Regions from separate parts of the Amycolatopsis carbonis genome, predicted to be linked through region 1. Evidence: riboswitches for the same ligand, from Rfam matches in the RefSeq annotation. Region 1 holds a riboswitch; the other holds the start of a gene.

Region 1 (4,981 bases):
GCCCTCCTGCGAGAACGCCTTGTCCTTGTTCACCAGGGCGATCTGCGTGGCCTCGGGGCCGGACAGCGACACTATCCGGCGACCGAAGCCGCCCATCCACGAGACGGGGCCGTACTTCTCGTAGCGGCTGAAGCTGAAGTCCAGGCCGAAGCGCATCATCTCCAGCGCGTGGCCTACGACCGGCGGGCCGTCGTCGCCGAGCACCGGCTTGAGGCCGCTGCCCGCGGGCGGTGCCGCGAGCTCGCGCACGGGGTAGCTGGCCGCCTGCCAGCGCTGGTCGACGGTGCGGGGCAGTGGCATCGACGTGAGCGTGGGCACGCGTTCACGCAGGCTCTCGGCGACCTTGCCGACCTTGCCGACTGCGCTCGTCATGGCGACCTGCCTTCATTGGCGGAAACCCGGTCGATCTCCACCGTGGCGCGCTGTTGACCGAATGACAATACCTTGGGCCAGCTCCATCCGGGTGATCCTTGACGAAGATCGGGTCAGTGCCGCGCGGTGCGGATGAGCTCGGCGGGCCGCTCGGCGATGGCGTAGACCGTGGCGTTGGTGTTCGCCGACACCGGGGCGGGCATCACCGACGCGTCGGCCACACAGGCTTTCGTCGTCGCGCACGTCCCGGCCGGGCTGCGCCTCGGATGCCGGCCACGGCGCGAGCGTGGGCGCGACGCCGATCTCGAGCGCCGTTCGCACCCCGGCGACCGCCATCTTCGACGCCGGTGCACCGGTCGCCGTCGACGATCATGCGGTGCACCGGCGCGCCGGTAGCCAGGTCGAGATTCGGGCGGAGCCAGGGCGGGGGTGAGGGGAGGCGTCGCCGGCGCTTTGCCGCTTGCCGTCGACGAAGTTCGAGTGGCACCGGCCGAACGCGGCTTCAAGGCCGCCGCCGATGTCGTTCGTCGTCGGGAACCCCGGACTGCCGCGCGGCTTCAAGGCCGCCGCCGACGGGGTTGGCCGACGACGCCTGCCGGGGACGCAGGGGACCGGTGCGGCCTCGCAGCGCCGGGTCACCGCTTTCGATGGTCTCGCTGCGCCTGAAGCACGGCAGGAGGTCGTCGAAGCTCCTGCCTTTCGCCCCTGCGGCGTCGGTGACCTTCACCACGAGCCCTGTGTCGAAGAAGCGGGCCACCTGGTCGCGAAGGCCTGGTCACGCCTCTGGCGGACCAGGGGCGTGACCGTTGCGCGGTGGTGCTCAGCCGAGTTCGGCGCGGACCTGGCGGGCCGCCGCGACGAGGTGGCGCAACGCGGGCTCCACCTCGGCGTAGCGGCGCGTCTTGAGGCCGCAGTCGGGGTTCACCCACAGTCGCTGTGCCGGCACGGCGGAGGCTGCCGTGCGCAGCAGGTCCACGACCTCCTCGACGCCGGGCACACGCGGCGAGTGGATGTCGTAGACGCCCGGGCCGACGCCGCGCGCGAACCCACCGGCCGACAGGTCGGCGAGCACCTCCATCTTCGAGCGCGCGGCTTCGATGCTGGTGACGTCGGCGTCGAGGCCGTCGATCGCCGGGAGCACCTCGCCGAACTCCGAGTAGCACATGTGCGTGTGGATCTGGGTGCCTTCGGCGACACCGGCCGTCGCGACGCGGAACGCGCGCACCGCCCAGTCGAAGTAGGCCGTGTGCCCGGCCGCGCGCAGCGGCAGCAGCTCGCGCAGCGCCGGCTCGTCGACCTGGATCACGCGCACCCCCGCGGCTTCGAGGTCGGCCACCTCGTCGCGGATCGCGAACGCGACCTGCAGCGCCGTGTCCGCCAACGGCTGGTCGTCGCGGACGAACGACCACGCGAGGATCGTGACCGGGCCGGTGAGCATGCCCTTGATCGGCTTGGCGGTGCGGCTTTGCGCATACCGCGCCCACGGCACGGTCATCGGCCGCGGGCGCGAGACGTCGCCGTGGAGGATCGGCGGGCGGACGCACCGCGAGCCGTAGGACTGCACCCAGCCGTGCTCGGTCGGGGCGAACCCGGCGAGCTGCTCGGCGAAGTACTGCACCATGTCGTTGCGTTCGGGCTCGCCGTGCACCAGCACGTCGAGGCCCAGCTCCTCCTGCAGCCCCACCACGCGGTCGATCTCGGCGTGCATCTCGGCCACGTACCCGGCTTCCTCCAGCGTGCCCGCGCGGTACGCGGCGCGCGCCTTGCGGACGTCGGTGGTCTGCGGGAACGAGCCGATCGTGGTGGTCGGCAGCGGCGGCAGGCCGAGGGACTCCTGCTGCACGGCCGCGCGTCGCTCGTACGGCTCACGCACGGCGTCCCCGGGCTTCAGCGCCGCCAGCCGCTCGCGCACGGCCGCGTCCAGCGGGTTCGTCGCGCGGTCCGCGGCGGCCGCGCGCGCCGCCGACAGGTCCACCTGCTCGCCGCGCAGCGCCCGCCCGAGCAGAACGACCTCGGCAACCTTCTGGTCGGCGAACGCGAGCCAGCTCTTCAGGCGTGGATCGAGGTTCTCGGCCTCGACGTCGTAGGGCACGTGCAGCAGCGAGCACGACGTCGTGATGCTCACGTGCCGCGCGGTGCCGGCCAGCCGCGCGGCACGTTCCAGCGCGCGGTCCGGGTCGGTGCGCCACACGTTGCGCCCGTCGACGATGCCGGCGAGCACCTCCTTGTCGCGCAACGCGCCTTCCGCGGCCACGGCGTCCACAAAGGACTCGTCGGTGACGAGGTCCACGGCCAGCGCCTCGATGGGGGAGCGGGCGAGCACACCCAGCCCGCGCCCCAGACCGCCGAAGTACCCGGCGACGAGCAGCTTCGGGCGGTCCTGGGCCTTGGCCAGCACGTGGTACGCGCGGGTCAGCGCGTTGAGCCCCTTCGTGGTGCGGTCCCCAGCGAACGCCGGCTCGTCGAGCTGCACCCACTCGACGCCCTCGGCTTTCAGCGAGCTGAGCAGCGCCGCGTAGTCGGGCAGCAGTTCGTCGAGCAGCTCCAGTGGTCGGAAGCCGGGCTGCGTCGCCTTGGCGAGCAGCAGGAACGTGACCGGGCCGACGAGCACCGGCCGCGTCTCGATGCCCAGCTCACGGGCCTCGCGCACCTCGTCGAGCGGCTTCGTGCCCGACAGTGTGAAGCGCGAGCCGGGCCCCAGCTCGGGCACGAGGTAGTGGTAGTTGGTGTCGAACCACTTCGTCATCTCGAGCGCCGGCTCGTCCTGCACGCCGCGCGCGGCGGCGAAGTACGTGTCCAGCGGCGAGAGGCCGAGGCGGGTGAAGCGCTCGGGCAGCGCGCCGAACAGCTCGGCGGTGTCGAGCACCTGGTCGTAGTGGGAAAAGGTGTTGGCGGGGACGGACTCCAGCCCCGCGTCGCGCAGCCGCTGCCAGGCCCGCGCCCGCAGGGTTTTGCCCACCGCGAGCAGCTCCGCCTCGCCGGTGGTGCCCGCCCAGTAGCGCTCCAGGGCGCGCTTGAGCTCCCGGTCCGGTCCGATGCGCGGGTACCCCAGGATCGTGGTGCCGATGGTGTTCACAGGCTCTCTCCTCGCGAGCTCGATCGAGGCGAGCCCGGGCACGCGAAAGCCGCGCTTCGGTCAGGCCTGCTCCCACGGGACCCGGACTCACGCACGCCGTCGGCGCACGTACCACGGGCAGGTCTTCGGACTCGTGGGCGCCGAGCTCGCGCCTACTCACCGTCGCTTCCCGGGCTCACGCCCAGTGCTTGACCACGAAATCGTGGTGACGGCTTTCGTTCCCACTCACCGCTGCGGGGCAGTCCCGGATCCACACCGGGTTCCCTGTTGCCTCGCCAGAGTGTGGTCGCGCGAAAAAAGGCCCGGCCACGCCCTGGCGAACCAGTGGCGTGGCCGAGCCTAGCGCCGGGTGGCACAACGTCCGCCGTGATCCCGGAGACCGGGATCAGGAGTGCGCGATCAGCTTCCGCAGTTGATCAGTCCCAGTCCAGCGCGCCGCCCGACTGGTACTCGATCACGCGGGTCTCGAAGAAGTTCTTCTCCTTCTTCAGGTCCATCGCCTCCGACATCCACGGGAACGGGTTCTCCGTCTCCCCGAAGATCGGCGCGAGGCCGATCTGCTGGGCGCGCCGGTCGGTGATGAAGTGCATGTACTGCTCGCACAGCTGCGCCGAGAGGCCCAGCATGCCGCGCGGCATGGTGTCGCGCGCGTAGCGGACCTCCAGCTCGCACGCATCCTGCAGCATCTGCCGGATCTCCGCCTGGAACTCTTCCGTCCACAGGTGCGGGTTCTCGATCTTGATCTGGTTGATGCAATCGATGCCGAAGTTCAGGTGAATCGACTCGTCGCGCAGGATGTACTGGTACTGCTCGGCGATGCCGACCATCTTGTTGCGCCGGCCGAGCGAGAGGATCTGCGCGAAGCCGGTGTAGAACCACATGCCCTCGAAGATCACGTAGAACGCCACGAGGTCGCGCAGGAACGCCTGGTCGGCCTCCGGCGTGCCGGTCTCGAAGTCCGGGTCCTCGAGGTGCTGGGTGTACTTCAGCGCCCACGCGTCCTTCTCGGAGATGGACGGCACCTCGCGGTACATGTTGAACAGCTCGCCCTCGACCAGGCCGAGGCTTTCGCAGATGTACTGGAAGGTGTGCGTGTGCACGGCTTCCTCGAACGCCTGGCGCAGCAGGTACTGGCGGCACTCGGGGTTGGTGATCTGGCGGTACACCGCGAGCACGATGTTGTTGGCCACCAAGGACTCCGCCGTGGCGAAGAAGCCGAGGTTGCGCTTGAGCATCTGGCGCTCGTCCTCAGTCAGGCCGTCCGGCGACTTCCACAGCGCGATGTCGGCCTGCATGGCGACCTCGGTCGGCATCCAGTGGTTGTTGCACGCGGCGAGGTACTTGTCCCACGCCCAGCGGTATTTCATGGGCAGCAGCTGGTTCACGTCGGCGCGCGCGTTGATCATGCGCTTGTCGTCGACGTTGATCCGGGCGGCACCGACCTCGATCTCGCCGAGGCCGGTGGCCGTGGTCTCCACGTTGGTCATCAAGAGGCTCCAAGAAAAGGCTCGTGTGCGGCGAGGCCGGTTTCAG
Region 2 (4,981 bases), 3.4 Mb from region 1:
ACGGCTGACGGGCTCGCGTCAGGCCTGACCTCGGCCGTCGCGAGCAGCGGCGGCAAACATAGGCGTTCCTTCGTCCGAAGATCCGAGAACTTTCAGTGTCCCAGCGGGCGCAAGCGATTTACCGCGGTGTTCGGCCGGCTCAGCGCCGTTCCGGGTGGCCGATTCCGACGTAGCGCGTGTCCCACACCGACCGTGGCACCCGCAGGCGGACGGGTGCGTTGCAGACGGTCCGCCGTACCTGCTGCGGGATCGCGACCATGGGCACCACGTCGAAGTAGCGCCAGCCGCGGCGGGTCAGTGCGGCGCCGAGCGTGGCGCCGATGGTGTTGAGCAGCACGTCATCGGTCGAGGTCACGCGGCCGCTCTGGATGAGGAACTGTGTGACCTCCACCAGCACGGACGCGCTCAACGCGGTGAGCGCGATCCGGCTGAGCGACCGCAGCCGGCGCAGGCGCAGCGGCACGAGCGCGCCCAGCGGGCACAGGAGGAGCAGGTTGCCGATGACCTGCCAGAGCGAGCCGTCGTCGGACAGCGCGGCGGAGAGGTCGGCGCCGGGCACGAGGTCGAGGGTGCTCCCCGAAGCGGTGCCGACGGGCATGATGACCAGGCAGAGCACGAGCGCGCCGATCGTCACCGCCGTCACGTCGACGGCCGCGGTCGCCGACGCGTGGCCGAGGCTGATGCCGCCGCTTCTTCGCCGCCTCCGCGCGGCGAGCAACGGCCAGCAGAGCAGCGCGTACGGCAACGCGATGGCCGTGATCGGGATGACCCCCCAGAAAGCGCGCAGCAAGGCACCCATGCGCTTCCCTTCTCGAACCCCTCCGAACTGCTTCTTCCCGCCCTCCCAAGATCAACCTTCGCATTGCCGGTTCGAGTCGGCATGCTCAGCGGGCCGCACTATTCGGTGATCTTTCCGGTGGCGCGAAACGGCTTCCCGTGGTTCGGTCGAGGCGCGGACCGTCCATAGTGGATGCTGTGGACAACCCTGTGGAAGGATTTCGCCGACTTGGTGAAAAGCCTTGGTCCACAACGGAAAACAAGGGTCCGAGCCTGTGTACTACCCGGCGAGCTCGCGCGCTTTCTCGATGAGCGCGGACAGGTGCAGGCCGCGGTGGACGTCGCACGGGTGCGTGGTCGTGCCACTCGCGACCATGGCCGCGAAGTCGTCCAACAGGGCGGTGTAGGACTCCCCAGCGGTGCCTGGTTTGCGGCCGAGTGTCCGGTAGCCGTGCTCGCCGTAGACCGCGACCTCGACCACGGTCGGCTGAACCGGCAGCCGCAGCGACAGCGTCGCGGTGCTCGTGGCGCCACCCTCGTGGGCGAACATCAGCTGCCACAGGTCGTCGGGGCCGCGGTGGGCCGCGAGCACGTCGGTGATGCGGCCGAGGGCGGCGTCGAGCAGGTCGAACGCGTGCGGGCCGATGTCGGCGAGCGCGCCGCCGGACGCGTCGAGCCGCCACGCCGAGGTCGAGTACTGCCCGCCGAGCAGCGCGCCCGACAGCCAGCGCGCGCCACCGCCACGCCAGCCGCCCGAGGCGGCGAGGCCGTCGAGCCACTCGCGCGTCTGCTGGGAGAACCGCAGCGTGAGCATCACGAGCGACGCGACGCCGGCCTTGTCCACGGCGTCGGCCAGTCGCTGCGCGCCCGCCAGGTCGGCGGCGATGGGCTTCTCGAGGATCAGGTGCTTGCCGGCCTCGGCCGCCCGCGTCGCGATCTCCGCCTGCACGGCCGGCGGCACGGCGAAGGCGAGGGCGTCGACCAGGGAGAACAGCTCGTCGAGGTCGTCGGTGCCGACGGCGCCGTGGGCCTCGGCCAGCGGACGGGCACTGGTGACGCGGCGCGCCCACACGGCGGTGAGCTCGGTGCCGGGGTGTTCGGTCAGGCCCGGCGCGTGCACCGTGGTCGCCCAGGGACCGGTTCCGATGAGGCCGATGCGCAGCTGTCCGACGTCCACGCCCGGAAGTGTAGGTGTGTCCGGCGCCGCTTCCGGCGGGTACCTCCGGTGGGTTAACGTCGGTCAGCGTTACACCACGATCGGGGGAAGCCGGTGGGAATCCGGCGCTGACCCGCAACCGTGAGCGGCCGCCCGCGCGGCCGTGAGCCGGATCGCCCGCCGTGGTCCGACTCGATGCGAGGTTCATCAACAATGCGGTTGTTCCCTGCCCGGCGCCCTGTCTTTTCAGTCCGGCTCCTTGCCGTGGCCGCGCTCCTGGTCACCGCCGGTCTGTCCGGCGCGAGTCCCGCCACCGCGACCGTGCCCGGGAAGGGCACCGCGGGTTACTGCCCCGAAGCCACCGGTGTGACCGTGGTCGTCGACTTCCAGGACCTCGGTGGCGACACCCTGATCCGCTGCGCGCCCGGGCCGCAGGCCGACGGTGTGGCGGCCATGCAGAACGCGGGCCTCGACCTCGCGGGTGTCGGCAAGTACGGCCTGGCGCTGATCTGCAAGATCGAAGGCAAACCGGCCGACCAGTCGTGCTCGGGGATGCCGCCGGAGAGCGCGTCGTGGAGCTTCTGGACCGCGACCGACGGCGGCAAGTGGGCTTCGAGCCAGGTCGGTGTGCAGGGCTGGAAGCCGCCGGCCGGGAGCTTCGAGGGCTGGTCGTTCGCGCACAACAAGTCGTTCCAGGACTACCCGCCGCCGCGGGTCGCGCCGGTGCGCAAGGCCAACGCGCCTGTTCCCGCGGCCGCGTCGGCGGATTCCGGCAGCAGTGGCTTCCCGTGGAGCCTGGTGATCGGGCTCGTCGTGATCGTGGTGCTCGTCGTCGCGGGTGTGGTCGTCGGGCTGCGGCGCAGGCGTGCTGCCCGGTAACGCGCGGGCTCTGCACCCGGGTGCGTGGTGGGTGTGGGCGCTCGCGCTCGCCGTCGCCGCCAGCCGCACCACCAACCCGCTGCTGCTCGCGCTGGTGATCGCCGTGGCCGGGTTCGTGGTGGTGAACCGCCGGGGCGACGCGCCTTGGGCGCTGGCTTTTCGCGTGTACGCGCTGGTCGCGGCCGTGATCGTGGGGTCGCGGGTGCTGTTCCGCATCCTCATCGGTGGCGAGGACGGCGGCCACGTGCTCTTCACGCTGCCGACGATCCCGTTGCCCGCCGCGGCCGCCGGGATCGAGCTGCTGGGGCCGACGTCGGCGGAGGAACTGCTCGGCGGGTTCTACGACGGGCTGCGGCTGGCGACGATCGTGCTCTGCGTCGGCGCCGCCAACGCGCTGGCCAACCCGAAACGCCTGCTCAAGGCCGTGCCCGGCGCGTTGGCCGAGGTGAGCACGGCCGTCACGGTGGCGCTTTCGGTGGCGCCGCAGCTGGTGGAGAGCGTGCAGCGGGTCCGGCGCGCGCGACGGCTGCGGGCGGCGCGCGGACGGGGGCTGAGGTTCGTGAAGGGGATTTTCGTGCCGGTGCTGGCGGACGCGTTGGACCGCTCGCTCCTGCTGGCGGCGGCCATGGACTCGCGCGGCTACGGCCGGCGCGGTTACCTCGCGCCGCGCGTGCGGGCGCTGATCGCGGCCTGCGTGCTGGCGGGGCTGTGCGGGGTCGCGGTCGGCGTGTACGGGGTGCTCGACGGGTCGGCGAGCTGGCTCGGCGTGCCGATGCTGGTGGCCGGGCTGGCCCTGGCGTCCGCCGGGTTCGTACTGGGCGGACGACGGATCAGGCGGACGGCGTACCGGCCCGATCCGTGGCGGCTGGCGGAGACGTTGGTGGTGCTGTGCGGCGTCGCGTCGGCCGGGCTGCTGGTGGCTTCCTCTCCGGCCCAGCTGGCCACGTCGGTGAGCCCGCCGGCCTGGCCGACCTTGCCGCTACTGCCGGCGCTGGCCGTGTTGATCGCGGTGTTGCCCGCGTGGCTCGCGCCGCGGCCGCGGCCCGTTGCGGAGGTGGCGCGATGATCGAATTCTCGCAGGTCACCGTCACATACGACGGAGCTTCCGCGCCCATGCTGCGTGGCGTCGACCTCCTGGTGGAGGAAGGCGAGCTGTGCCTGGTGGCCGGGCGCACGGGGGTTGGCAAGTCGACATTTCTCGGTGCCATCAACGGCCTCGTGCCCCACTTCACCGGCGGCACGCTGGCCGGGCGCGTGCTCGTCGACGGTCTGGACACGGCAACGCACCCGCCGCGTGAGCTGGCGTCCGTCGTCGGGGTCGTGGGGCAGGATCCGCTCGCCGGGTTCGTCACGGACACCGTCGAGGAAGAGCTCGCGTACGCCATGGAGCAGCTGGCCGTGGCGCCCGACGTGATGCGCAAGCGCGTGGAGGAGACGCTCGACCTGCTGGGCATCGCCGAGCTGCGCGACCGTCCACTTCGGACGCTGTCGGGCGGGCAGCAGCAGCGCGTGGCGATCGGGTCGGTGCTCACGGCGCACCCGCGCGTGCTCGTGCTGGACGAGCCGACGTCGGCGCTGGACCCGACCGCCGCCGAGGAGGTGCTGGCCGCGATCACGCGGCTGGTGCACGACCTCGGGACTACGGTCGTCGTCGCGGAGCACCGGATGGAGCGCGTGGCGCAGTACGCCGACCGGCTGCTCTACCTGCCCGGCGACGGTTCGGTCCGGTCCGGACCACCGGCGGAGGTGTTCGCGGATGCCGACGTGGCGCCGCCGATCGTGGAGCTCGGCCGGTTCGCGGGCTGGTCACCGCTGCCGCTCTCGGTGCGCGATGCCCGGCGGCGGGCCGGGCCGTTGCGGGAGCGGCTCTCGGCGGTGACCCGCCCCGCCGCGGCCGGCGTGCCTACGGAGGACGTGCTCACCGCGCGCGGGGTGCAGGTGCGCTATGGGGGCGTAGTGGCCGTGCGCGGGGTGGACCTGCGACTCGGCCGCGGCGAGGTCGTCGCCCTGATGGGGCGCAACGGATCCGGCAAGTCTTCGCTGCTCTGGGCGCTGCAGGGCAGCGGGCCGCGCACGAGCGGGACCGTCGACGTGCTGGGCGCGGACCCGGCTTCCGTGCGGCCGCGGGCGGCGCGGGCCCGTGTGGGTTTGGTGCCGCAGACCCCGTCC

What was found. A riboswitch is a leader RNA that binds a small molecule or an ion and turns the genes downstream of it on or off. The one in region 1 is predicted to bind cobalamin.
Region 2: it holds a riboswitch for cobalamin, as region 1 does, so the genes downstream of both, QRX50_RS09990 (hypothetical protein) here and metE (5-methyltetrahydropteroyltriglutamate--homocysteine S-methyltransferase) in region 1, are expected to answer to the same signal.

What each region holds. Positions count from the first base shown of each region.
Region 1 is NZ_CP127294.1:8,634,608-8,639,588, reverse strand. It holds gene QRX50_RS42655 (cytochrome P450) at 1-372, opposite strand, end outside; gene QRX50_RS42650 (GMC oxidoreductase) at 486-593, opposite strand; gene QRX50_RS42645 (hypothetical protein) at 875-1,102, opposite strand; gene metE (5-methyltetrahydropteroyltriglutamate--homocysteine S-methyltransferase) at 1,193-3,448, opposite strand; cobalamin riboswitch at 3,559-3,776, opposite strand; gene QRX50_RS42635 (ribonucleotide-diphosphate reductase subunit beta) at 3,865-4,935, opposite strand.
Region 2 is NZ_CP127294.1:2,018,868-2,023,848, forward strand. It holds gene QRX50_RS09980 (VanZ family protein) at 140-799, opposite strand; gene QRX50_RS09985 (Gfo/Idh/MocA family protein) at 1,058-1,954, opposite strand; cobalamin riboswitch at 1,998-2,132, shown strand; gene QRX50_RS09990 (hypothetical protein) at 2,198-2,812, shown strand; gene QRX50_RS09995 (CbiQ family ECF transporter T component) at 2,802-3,878, shown strand; gene QRX50_RS10000 (ABC transporter ATP-binding protein) at 3,875-4,981, shown strand, end outside.